DNA from 3 places in the Enterobacter sichuanensis genome. Region 2 is predicted to be linked to each of the others. Evidence: riboswitches for the same ligand, from Rfam matches in the RefSeq annotation. Region 2 holds a riboswitch; each other region holds the start of a gene.
What was found. Region 2 has a riboswitch for thiamine pyrophosphate ahead of thiM (hydroxyethylthiazole kinase). Riboswitches for the same ligand answer to the same signal wherever they lie in the genome.
Positions count from the first base shown of each region.

Region 1 (4,123 bases), 2.3 Mb from region 2:
GATGCCGCGCATACCAAGCTGGGCGGCAATCTGACGCTGTTCGCCGGGAATGTTCTCCAGCGCCTGCAAAAAGAGGCGTGTCGCCATCGGCATATTGAAAAACACGTGCGCCAGCAAAATGCCTTTCAGCCCGTAAGGCGAGAAGGTCCATTCAAGACCAAGCAGGCCGCACAGAGAGGCCAGCCAGCCCTGGCGGCCGTAAACGCTCAGAATGCCAAAAACGGCCACCAGCACGGGCAGGATCAGGGTCATGGCGCACAGGCGCAGCAGGGCCTGCCTGCCGGGGAAACGCCTGCGATAGAGCGCGCGCGCAAGAAAAATGGCCGGAATGACCGACAGCAGGGCAGACAGAAACGCCTGCCAGAATGAAAAACGGATGACGTGCCAGAGATAGCTGTCGTGCCAGAGCGCGAGCAGGTCGCTCTCTGGCGCGTTAAACCACAACGCAAGAAAGGCACCCAGACTGACCGCCACCATGACTATGGCGGCGAGCAGCCCGGGCAGTAACCAGCCGGGAATTAACGGCTGACGGCGCGTTGCCATTCACTTACCCATGCTGCACGCTGCGCGGCGACCTGCTGCGGCGTAAATTCCAGCGAGGTTTTTGGTTTGGTCAGCTGCTCGAACCCTGCTGGTAGCGCAACATTCGTGACGGGATACATCCAGTTTCCTGCCGGAATGGCGTTCTGGAAGGCGGGTGATACCATAAATTTCAGGAATTTTTCTGCCAGCTCCGGCTGTTTGCTGGCGGCGGTACGTGCGGCCACTTCCACCTGCAGATAATGCCCTTCAGCAAAATCAGCAGCGGCATAGTTATCTTTCTTCTCGGCGATAATGTGGTAAGCCGGAGAGGTGGTGTAGCTCAACACCAGGTCGCTTTCGCCTTTCAGGAACAGGCCATAGGCTTCGCTCCAGCCTTTGGTCACCGTCACGGTTTTGGCGGCCAGCTTCTGCCACGCCTGGGGCGCTTTGTCCCCGTAGACTTTTTGCATCCACAGCAGCAGGCCCAGACCCGGCGTACTGGTGCGTGGGTCTTCATAAATTACACGCCATTTCTGGTCGCTTTCCACCAGCTCTTTCAGGCTCTTCGGCGGGTTTTTCAGCTTGTTTTTGTCATAGACAAAAGCAAAGTAGCCGTAGTCGAACGGCACAAAGGTGTCGTTTTTCCAGCCGCCAGGCACGTTAACGGCTTCTGCCGCTACGCCGCTTTTGGCAAAGAGTTTGGTTTGCGAGGCGGCCTCCAGCAGGTTGTTATCGAGCCCGAGTACCACATCCGCTTTGCTGTTTTTTCCTTCCATACGCAGACGGTTGAGCAGTGAGACGCCGTCCTCCAGCGCCACGAACTTCAGTTCGCAGTTACAGTCCGCTTCAAAGGCTTTTTTGACGACCGGGCCTGGGCCCCAGTCGGCAGAGAAAGAGTCGTAGGTGTAGACCGTCAGAACGGGCTTAGCTAAAGCAGGCAGCGCAAACAGCGCCAGCAGGGGAAGAACTTTTTTTAACACTTTGCACCTCAGGGTTGAGTGGCAAAGGATTTTGAGCGACAGCCTCAAATCCCTTCGCCGGCGTTATCCGGATCAGGTTCGACGGGTATTATCTCAGCGCACATCAGTGATGCAGCACCCCGTTGAGAACGGCGGTATTGTAATGATTTGGTGAATATTACGAAAGCGTTATGGTTCCGGCGGGGCAAACCAGGCCGATTTGAAATCGAACCAGCCCAGGGTATTCATCCGCAGGCCTCGCATACTGCGTTGTCCCTGGATCATCAGCCAGTGGTGGATCAAGGGAACGATCGCCTGTTCAGCCAGCAGCTGCTGGCACCATACGGCAAGATTCATCTCGCCCGCACGCCACCGGGCGGCATCCTGTTGCCAGTCACGGTCGATGCAGTGCTGGATCAGCGGGACTTCATAAAGGTGCGAGAATAATGAAAAATCGAGCGGCAGGGTGAAGTTGGCGCTGTTCAGCCAGATATCACTGGTTATCTCCCCCTGGTGCCATTCGTGATAATCCACTTCCCTGATCTCCAGCTTAACCCCTTCCGCTGCCAGTAGTCTGGTCATGATCCTGGCGATAAAACGATGCTCCACATGTTCGCGGTAGTAGGTCAGTGAGATGGACTCCAGCCCAGCAGGTTTGTCGGCGTGCGCCGGGCGGGCATGGTGCCAGCGCGGTAGCAGGCCGTACGCCGGGAACCAGTAGGTCTGATACTGCTCTTCCGCATGGTAGATCAGGTTGGAAGGGGACAGTATATGGCTGATCCACTTACGGACGGCCGGGTTGGCCCCGCGGTGGGTGCGGCTGTCGAACAGCAGATAGTAGCATCCCTCCTCCAGGCGACTCTCCACGGCCTTTTCTCCCGTGGTGGGACCTTCCAGCGTCAGGCCGGCGCTCAGCTCTTCATTCAGATCCGGCAATACCCACACATTCACTTCGTCGATCAGCGCCCGATAGCCAAAGTAGTCATCAAACGCGCGGATTTTCAGCTGGTTGTTATTATTACGGGAGACGGCGTAGGGCCCGGTACCTATCGGCAGGCTGGCAAAATTGTTCATCGATTCCCACTCGCCGGGCAAAATCATTGACGGCACATAGCCCAGCAGCCAGGGGAGCCACTGGTCCTGCTGTGAAAGCTCAATATCCAGCGTCCATGCCGTTGGCGAGTGGACGCGCGAAATATGCGAGTAGAGCGGCAGCGTACGGGCGCGTTCCAGAGAGGTGATGACGTCGTGCATTTCCAGCTCGCGGCCATGATGAAAGTGGATGCCAGGGCGTAAAAAAAAGCGCCAGTGAAGCGGGGAAAGTTGCTGCCAGTGGTGAGCGATATCTGCTTCCAGTTCCCCATTTTCCTCATTTATCCGCGTCAGGCCGCTGAAGATTTGTCGGGCCATGTGGGTTTCTGAGCGGCGCAAGGCCGTGCCGGGCAACAGGTTTTTCATCGGGCGATAGTAGAGGACCCGCAGGATGTGACGGCCCTGGCGGAAACTGCGTCCGAGATGGGAAACCAGCATCTGGCGCACCGCGGCTTTATCGCCCACCAACTGCACCAGCTGGTCAATTCGGTCCTGCTCCAGCAGGTCTTCGGCGCGCTGCTGCTGCAACGCCAGCCCGGTATAGAGGAAGGTCAGGCGCGATCGTTTGCCACGTCCCGCCTCCGCTTCCCAGCTTAACCAGCCCTGCTGCTGCATGGTATTGAGCAGCGTGCGCATATGGCGGCGGGAGCAGCTCAGCAGGTCGGCCAGCTCGTTCAGCGTGGTCTCCTGCGATTGCCCCTCGCAGCACTGCCAGAGGCGGATAAATTGTTGTTGCAGTCGACCAGAAGGCATAAAAGAGGAACTCCTGACAAAAAATCAGCAATTTATTAATCCCTATATTAAGCCAATAATCCTTACCGATGAAGTGAGGAGGTAAATTATGAAGAGGTCTACCGCACGTCAGTTTTATCAGCACTATTTTTCAGCGACAAAAGGAACGTCCTGGCTGGCCCGCCAGTGTGCAGAGCAACGGCTGAAAATACTGGAAGACCTGATGCAGTGGGATGTTACGAAACCGACCTCTTCTCGCTAACTCGCCTCGATCATGTGTGACTGAGTATTGGTGCTTATCACCCGCCAGCAAAATGTTTTTGCTGGCTTTTTTCGTTTATTCTTTCACCCGGTTTTGATCCGCTTTCACAAGGACTTGCGCATGCTCTGGTTGATGACGATGGGGCGACGCCTGAATGGCGTCTATGCCGCTTTTATGCTGGTGGCCTTTATGATGGGCGTGGCGGGAGCGCTGCAGGCACCGACGCTGAGCCTGTTTCTCAGCCGCGAGGTGGGCGCGCAGCCGTTTTGGGTGGGGCTGTTTTATACCGTCAACGCCGTTGCCGGGATCCTGGTCAGTCTCGCGCTGGCGAAACGTTCGGACAGCCAGGGCGATCGTCGTAAGCTGATCCTCTTTTGCTGCGCCATGGCCGTGGGTAACGCGCTGCTCTTTGCTTTCAATCGGCACTACCTGACGCTCATTACCTGTGGCGTGCTGCTGGCCTCGCTGGCGAACACCGCCATGCCGCAGCTGTTCGCCCTGGCCCGGGAATATGCCGATAACTCGGCGCGGGAAGTGGTGATGTTCAGCTCAGTGA
Region 1 is NZ_CP027986.1:713,677-717,799, forward strand. Features, by position in the region: gene thiP (thiamine/thiamine pyrophosphate ABC transporter permease ThiP) at 1-543, opposite strand, end outside; gene thiB (thiamine ABC transporter substrate binding subunit) at 519-1,502, opposite strand; TPP riboswitch at 1,534-1,634, opposite strand; gene sgrR (HTH-type transcriptional regulator SgrR) at 1,671-3,326, opposite strand; gene sgrT (glucose uptake inhibitor SgrT) at 3,415-3,567, shown strand; gene C1N69_RS03410 (sugar efflux transporter) at 3,688-4,123, shown strand, end outside.
Region 1: another riboswitch for thiamine pyrophosphate. It lies ahead of thiB (thiamine ABC transporter substrate binding subunit); the one in region 2 lies ahead of thiM (hydroxyethylthiazole kinase).

Region 2 (4,123 bases):
CACGCTTGCGGGGCTGGCGGCGGGATGGTCGCTGGCGGACGCAGTGCAGCTCGGCAATGCGGTCGCCGCGTGGGTGGTCAGCCACCGTGGCGGTGATTGCGCCCCAACGCGCGAGACGCTACTCCTCGCACACAAAGACGTATAGATCGCTGCGACAGTAGCTGATGCTGTACTCAATCGGCCGGTGCTGCTGATCGAGCGCAACCTGCTTGATCACCAGCACCGGTATTTTTTCATCCATCTTGATGTGCGCCTGAAACTCGCTGTCCGGCATGCGGGCGCTAACGCGCGAGCGGGTACGCTGCGGGAAAATATTCTGGCTGCGGAAGTAATCGTAGAGCGAAATACCGATCGCATCCGGGTCGGGAATTAACCCAACCGGCACCCAGGACTCCTCAATCGAGACGGCGTCCTCGTCAACGTAGCGAATACGTTTGAGCAGGAATACCTCGCTCTCAGGGGGGATGGAAAGGTGATTCGCCACCTCTTCCGGACACTTCACCACCCGCTTGTTGACCCACAACGTGTTCGGCTTTTGACCGCGCAGCACCACCTGCTGGGAAAAACCGCGCGCCTCTTTCAGGGAATATTCGAAGATATTGTTAATTTGCGTGCCATAGCCGCGGGCGCGCGTCACCACGCCCTCTTCCTCCAGCGCCTGCATCGCTTTACGCACGGTAATACGCGACACGCCGGTTAACTGACTCAGATCGCGCTCGCCGGGCAAAATATTGCCATGCTCCAGCACCCCGCTGCGCACCGCGTTTTTTACCGTTTCGGCAAACTTCAGGTACAGCGGCGTGTTATCGGGCGCGGCGATCCGTTCATTCAGTTGAGCGATTAACCGGGTATGCGCTTGTTCCATCTCTGTTTTTCTCAGGCGTGATGTGTTCTGCCAGTATAAGGCCTACCACCATGCATGAAAATGGTGAACCGGCCCAATACCGTGACCCACTTCCAGAGTATCGGCTTTTGCCAGTGCGGCGGAGAGCCAGGCTTTCGCTTCCTGCACCGTATCGGCCCAGTTTTCATACCGTGGACGCAACGCCGCCAGCGCGGCCGAGAGCGTACAGCCCGTGCCATGGGTATTTTTGGTTTGCACGCGCGGGGCGGTGAAACGCACTTCGCCTTCGCGGGTGAAGAGCCAGTCCGGACTTTCCGCGTCATCCAGATGGCCGCCCTTCATCAGTACCGCCCCGCAGCCCATCGCCAGCAGGGCATTCCCCTGCTCTTTCATCTCACGTTCGTTCTGCGCGTGCGGCGCGTCTAACAGCGCGGCAGCTTCAGGCAGATTAGGGGTAATGAGCGCCACCTGCGGCAGCAGCTTTTTGCGCAGCGTCTCCACAGCGGAAGTTGAGAGCAGCGGGTCACCACTTTTTGCCAGCATGACGGTATCCAGCACCACGTTTTGCACCTGATAACGCTTAAGCCGTTCCGCCACCGCTTCAACAATGTCCGTCTCGGCCAGCATGCCGATTTTGGTGGTATCGATGCGCACGTCGCTGAACACCGAATCCAGCTGCGCAGCGACAAAATCAGGCTCGATACGGTAGACCGACTGCACCCCTCGCGTGTTTTGCGCCACCAGCGCGGTTATCACCGAGCAGCCGTACGCGCCAAGAGCCGAAAATGTTTTCAGGTCAGCCTGAATGCCTGCGCCGCCGCTGGGATCGGTGCCGGCAATGGTCAGGGCGTTAATCCGTTTCATGCCTGTCCCTCCAGCGTGTAGAGCGCATCCAGGAACGCGCTGGCAAAACTGCCCGGGCCACGAGAGTGCGCAACGGCAATCGTTCCGGCTCGCTTCATCCAGCCGCAGGCGGCAGCGACGTTATCCAGCCTGTCGCCCGGCAGCGAGCAGCTCGCTGCCACAACGGCAGAGAGTGCACATCCGGTGCCCACCACGCGCGTCATCAGCGGGTCACCACCCGTGACCGTGCGGGTTCGTTGTCCGTCGGTGATGTAATCCACTTCACCGGTGACGACCACAATGGCGTTGGTCTGGCGGGCCAGCGCCTGGGCAGCTGGCACCGCGCTGGCAGCGGTATCGGTCGTATCAACGCCACGTCCACCCGTGCTCATCCCGGCAAGGGCCAGGATTTCGGAGGCATTGCCGCGAATGGCCGCCGGTTTCAGGGCAAGAATTTGATGGCAAAAACGGGTGCGGAACGCCAGGGCGCCCACCGCCACCGGGTCCAGCGTCCAGGGTTTGCCTGCCGCCACTGCACTTTCAATCGCCCGGCGCATCGACTGGGCGCGGGGCGTGGTGAGGGTACCGACGTTAATCAGCAGCGCATCGGCCATCCCGGCAAACTGCTCGGCCTCTTCGGCCTCGATCACCATCGCGGGGGATGCGCCAAGCGCCAGCAAAACGTTGGCGGTAAAGGTTTGTACGACATCGTTGGTCATACAGTGCGTAAGCGGGGAACGGGTTCGGAAGTGGTGTAAAACGTGTAAATCGAGCAGGTCAGGCTGCATGGTTTCGCTCCTGCCTTGCGTGAAGAAGCGATGACCGGGAAGGCATCTGACTTCCCTACGCTGGCATTATCCAGATCAGGTAATACGGGTATTTCTCAGCCTTCGACGAAGAAGGGCACCCCGAGTCATTTGGTAAGCATTAGCTTACATTTTGCCAGATTAGGGGAAGTTGCTTGCTCAAGCAAGCGCGCCCTTTCGGTTATCGCTTCTTCACGCTGTACCTCGGTTTGTACCCCACTCTAAATACGAAAAAAGGCGCCATTAAGCTCCTTTGTTACATTAGTCATGATGTCAAAGCATATCCTGTTGCCCCTGACCGTATAGAACGTAAAATGACCAGGCACATTCAGGAAAGGAGGCTTTATGGATATCGCGCTGCTCAACAGAGGATGGAACAGAACCTGGTCAAATACCATGGTAAATCTGGAAGCCCGGAAACTCGTCGAAACAGCAAACCGGCTGTCAGCATTCTATTTGCAAGATGGGATAACACGTATCAAGTTTGTCGAAGAGATAAAACTGGTCGTAGAAAAGGAGTTCGAGACAGCACGGCGAGCAAAAACAGACGAAGAATGCATTGTATGCATCAAAAATCTGCGTGCTGAAACAGACAATCTGCTTGAACAAGAGCGTCTGTTAAGAACTAAGTCCGCACAGGTTTACGCGAAGGTCGAGTTTGTTAAGGAAAATAATAAAATCGTCGGATACATGATTTCGGCTATTCACATCGTTGTCTCTGGAATGGCAATTGCTGGTGGTGCGTTGATGGTCGCTACAATGACACCTTTAGGTATGCTTGCTGGAGCTATCCTTGTTACAGATGGCATTAACGGTTTGTCAAAAGAAATTATTCCAGGGATATATGGAAAACAATACAAAACAGAGGGATTTGTGGCTGATGGCACTATGGAAGCAGCCCAGTTTATGGGTTTCAAGCCTGAAACAGGACTTGCGATTTATAACGCCATTACGTTAACTGCAAGTGTATATAGCATCTTTGGATTAGCCAGAAAACCCGAAGCATGGAGGCTATTTAAATGGATGCCCCGAGATTTCTATCGCAAGGTCGATACGATGAGCCGCCAAAAATTAACAATGAAAATAGTAGGTTATGGACTTAAGGCCAAAGTAATATTTGACCTGCTTTCTACTGACACAGCGAGCCATTAGCCTCTGAATTTTCTCCAGAACCGCCAGGATTTGTAAGAAAGGACTGGCGGCTGAATAAATGCAACGATGACAATTGCGATCAGAATTGATATCCCACCACCCACGACAGTTTCTTTCGTAGAAAACAATACTAAAATGATAAAAACCATCAGACATGCCGATGTTATCCATAAAACAACTCTGAATCGATTAGCCAGATCCTGAATCGCTTCCCCCAGGGTTCCGCCGTAGCTTTCAACGTTGTTTTTTATCTTCTGCAAATCCGAAGGTGTAAACCCTGAACGTAACAACGCCTCATCAGTCACTTTCATATCGTATCGTCCTTTAACTCTCAAAAGTTGTTTCCCCAATCACTGATTGTGCAAGCAATCATACTGATGAGTGTTATCGCAATCCAGCCGAAACTTTCCGCAGACTCTATCCCCCTTTCTTATCGTCTGGGTGGTGTCCAGGCGTTTCGACCATGTGAGGGTTAACG
Region 2 is NZ_CP027986.1:3,108,932-3,113,054, forward strand. Features, by position in the region: gene C1N69_RS15005 (PfkB family carbohydrate kinase) at 1-145, shown strand, start outside; gene C1N69_RS15010 (GntR family transcriptional regulator) at 119-865, opposite strand; gene thiD (bifunctional hydroxymethylpyrimidine kinase/phosphomethylpyrimidine kinase) at 908-1,708, opposite strand; gene thiM (hydroxyethylthiazole kinase) at 1,705-2,475, opposite strand; TPP riboswitch at 2,511-2,608, opposite strand; gene C1N69_RS15025 (DUF4225 domain-containing protein) at 2,839-3,645, shown strand; gene C1N69_RS15030 (hypothetical protein) at 3,642-3,956, opposite strand.

Region 3 (4,123 bases), 1.8 Mb from region 2:
CCATGTCGTCGTGCGTTGACACCCCCAGCCGTAATCCGGCGTCCCGGATAGCGCTCAGGTCCGTTGTTTCCAGATCCTCCTGACCCAGATGCACGCCGTAAGCCTGGTGCTTAACGGCCAGTCGCCAGTAGTCGTTTATAAACAGACGGGCGTGATACTGACGCCCCAGCGCAATGGCGGCGACCACATCCGCCTCCACCTCGTCATCGTGTTTATCCTTGATGCGCAACTGGATCGTGCGAACGCCTGCCTCCAGCAGACGTTTGATCCACGCCACGCTGTCCACCACCGGATAGAGACCTAAACGGTAGGGGACGGGCGGAAAATCGGGCTGATACATTACGCCTCCTCTTTTTTGAGGTAGATTTCGCCGCCTTTGGCGCGGAAGGTTTCAGACATGTCCGCCATGCCCACTTCAATGGTTTGCGTGGCGGCGTAGTCGCGTACCTCCTGGCTGATTTTCATCGAGCAGAATTTCGGTCCGCACATGGAGCAGAAGTGCGCGACTTTGCCCGATTCCTGCGGCAGGGTCTCGTCGTGATAGGCGCGGGCGGTGAACGGGTCCAGCGCCAGGTTGAACTGATCTTCCCAGCGGAATTCAAAGCGTGCCTTCGACATGGCGTTATCGCGGATTTGCGCGCCGGGATGGCCTTTCGCCAGGTCCGCAGCGTGGGCGGCGATTTTGTAGGTAATCAGCCCCTGCTTCACGTCCTCTTTGTTAGGCAGGCCGAGGTGCTCTTTCGGCGTCACATAGCAGAGCATGGCGCAACCGAACCAGCCGATCATCGCCGCCCCAATCCCGGATGTGAAGTGGTCATAGCCTGGCGCAATATCGGTGGTCAACGGCCCCAGGGTGTAGAATGGCGCTTCGTGGCAGTGCTCCAGCTCTTCGGTCATATTGCGGCGGATCATCTGCATCGGCACATGTCCCGGGCCTTCAATCATCACCTGCACGTCATACTCCCAGGCGATTTTGGTCAGCTCGCCCAGGGTATGCAGCTCGGCAAACTGCGCTTCGTCGTTGGCGTCGCGAATGGAGCCCGGACGCAGGCCATCCCCCAGCGACAGGGAGACATCGTACGCGGCGCAGATTTCGCAGATCTCGCGGAAGTGTTCGTAGAGGAAGTTCTCTTTATGGTGCGACAGGCACCATTTGGCCATGATGGAGCCGCCGCGTGAGACAATACCGGTCAGACGTTTCGCCGTCATCGGCACGTAGCGCAGCAGTACGCCCGCGTGAATGGTGAAGTAATCTACGCCCTGTTCAGCCTGCTCCAGCAGCGTGTCGCGGAAGGCTTCCCAGGTGAGGTCTTCGGCAATGCCGTTGACCTTCTCCAGGGCCTGGTAGACGGGCACCGTTCCGATAGGAACCGGGCTGTTACGCAGGATCCACTCGCGGGTTTCGTGAATATAGCGCCCGGTTGAGAGATCCATGACCGTGTCCGCACCCCAGCGCGTTGACCAGACGAGCTTTTCCACCTCTTCTTCGATGGAAGAGGTGACGGCCGAGTTACCGATATTGGCGTTAACCTTCACCAGGAAATTGCGGCCGATAATCATCGGCTCAGATTCCGGGTGGTTGATGTTGGCGGGGATAATCGCACGGCCTGCGGCCACCTCATCACGCACAAACTCCGGCGTGATGTTCTCCGGCAGGCGAGCGCCAAAGCCTTCGCCCGGATGCTGATGGCGGAGCACTTCGCTGCGGATGCGCTCGCGCCCCATGTTTTCACGGATAGCGATAAACTCCATCTCCGGCGTGATAATACCCTGGCGCGCATAGTGCAACTGGGTCACACGTTTGCCCGCTTTCGCCCGTTTCGGCGTCAGCAGTCCGGCGAAGCGCAGCTCGTCAAGACCGTCGTCGGCCAGACGCGCTTTGGTGTAAGCCGAACTGCGATCAGACAGCGCTTCGCAGTCATTACGTTCATCAATCCATGGCTGGCGCAGTTTCGCCAGACCCTGCTGCACGTTAATGGCAACAGCAGGATCGCCGTACGGGCCGGAGGTGTCATACACCGGCACAGCTTCGTTGTCTTCATACTGCGGGTTATCTTTGCTGCCGCCGATAAGCGTCGGGCTCAGCTGGATTTCACGCATCGGGACGCGGATATCCGCCCGGGAGCCGGAAATGTAGATGCGTTTTGAGTTCGGGAAAGCAGTGCCTTCCAGGGTATCAATAAAGTGTTGGGCCTGTGCGCGCTGTTCGCGGCGGGTCAGTTTTGCAGTAGACATAGCTCATTCCAAAAGTGAAGGACATGGCTTGTCAGACGACGGATGAAGCAAGAGAGGATCGCCCAGGGGGCGATACAACAGCAGTGTGACTCTTGTTCCCTTCGCAGGTATTAACCTGATCAGGTTCCGCGGATCCCGAATTAACGGTCTCAGCCCGGCTTTCGCTCTGGGCACTCCGACAAGAAAAATCCCCCTCGTGAGAGGGGCGAATGGTTGTAAATTACTCGTTAACGATTAAGAACTCAAGCAGGGCGCACGATGTTATCTTCGGGGCTGGCATCAAGGACGAGGCTAATCAGCTTATCTTCCAGCGTGAATCGCTCTTCCAGCGCTTCGCCAAGGTCGGAAAGCGCCTGCTGGAACTCAAGATAGTTATCGTGATCGATGGCGTTCTCAAGCGTGGAATCGTAGTAATCCATGATCTGTTGGGTGTTGGCTTCCAGCAGCGGATAGAGTTTGCTGGCCGCTAAATACGGTGTTGTCCCTTCCATTTCGCGGATAATGCGTTCATAAATATTGAAATGGCCGTCGGACAGATAGTCGACCAGGCTCTGACAAAAATCATCCAGCGCTTTTTCATTCAACCGCATAAACGATTCTTTGCCAGGCTTAATACCGACCAGATTGTAATAAGCCACGAGTAGATGCTTGCGCACATGTAGCCAGCGATCCACCAGTTTGTTACTTCCTCTAACGCGCTCAGTCAGGCTTTCCAGCTGGTTTAACATGGTCGACTCCGCAAAGTGTAGGATTGAATCTGCTCATCCAGAATGTAACCACAATGCTAACAACATGTCAGTGAAGCGAAGGTAGTGCAATAGATATGGATCGTATTATTGAAAAATCAGATCTCGGTTGGTGGATCGTCAGTCACGAACAAAAATTATGGCTTCCTGACGGGGAGATCCCTTATGGCGCAGCAGAGAGGTTCGATCTTGTGGGCCAGCCGGCGCTGAAGATCGGCGAATGGCAGGGAGATGCGGTGTGGTTGATCCAACAACCCCGTCGTCAGGACATGGGATCGGTTCGACAGGTGTTGGATCTGGACGTGGGCCTGTTCCAGCTGGCGGGGCGTGGTGTACAGCTGGCGGAGTTTTACCGCTCGCATAAATACTGCGGCTACTGCGGTCACACTATGCACCCGAGCAAAACCGAGTGGGCGATGCTCTGCAGCCACTGCCGCGAACGCTACTACCCACAAATTGCGCCGTGCATTATCGTCGCTATCCGCCGGGAGGATTCTATCTTGCTGGCCCAGCATACCCGTCATCGCAACGGCATTCACACCGTGCTGGCTGGTTTCGTTGAGGTGGGTGAAACGCTGGAGCAGGCGGTGGCGCGCGAGGTGATGGAGGAGAGTGGGATTAAAGTGAAGAACCTGCGCTACGTGACCTCCCAGCCCTGGCCCTTCCCGCAGTCGCTGATGACGGCCTTTATGGCCGAATACGACAGCGGCGAGATCGTTATCGATCAGAAAGAGCTTCTGGAAGCGAACTGGTATCGCTATGACGATTTACCGCTGCTTCCCCCACCGGGCACCGTGGCGCGTCGGCTGATAGAAGATACCGTGGCGATGTGTCGGGCCGAGTATGAGTAGTGTTACACTGGGGCCATGACGCTTAAGGAACTGCAAAAATGACCGAACTGAAGAACGATCGTTATCTGCGTGCGCTGCTGCGCCAGCCCGTTGATGTCACCCCGGTATGGATGATGCGCCAGGCGGGACGCTATTTGCCAGAGTACAAAGCCACGCGCGCGCAGGCGGGTGATTTTATGTCGCTGTGCAAAAACGCCGAGCTGGCCTGCGAAGTGACGCTCCAGCCACTGCGTCGCTTCCCGCTGGATGCCGCCATTCTCTTTTCGGACATTCTGACCATTCCGGACGCGA
Region 3 is NZ_CP027986.1:234,464-238,586, forward strand. Features, by position in the region: gene thiE (thiamine phosphate synthase) at 1-340, opposite strand, end outside; gene thiC (phosphomethylpyrimidine synthase ThiC) at 340-2,235, opposite strand; TPP riboswitch at 2,315-2,423, opposite strand; gene C1N69_RS01115 (Rsd/AlgQ family anti-sigma factor) at 2,478-2,963, opposite strand; gene nudC (NAD(+) diphosphatase) at 3,059-3,832, shown strand; gene hemE (uroporphyrinogen decarboxylase) at 3,871-4,123, shown strand, end outside.
Region 3: another riboswitch for thiamine pyrophosphate. It lies ahead of thiC (phosphomethylpyrimidine synthase ThiC); the one in region 2 lies ahead of thiM (hydroxyethylthiazole kinase).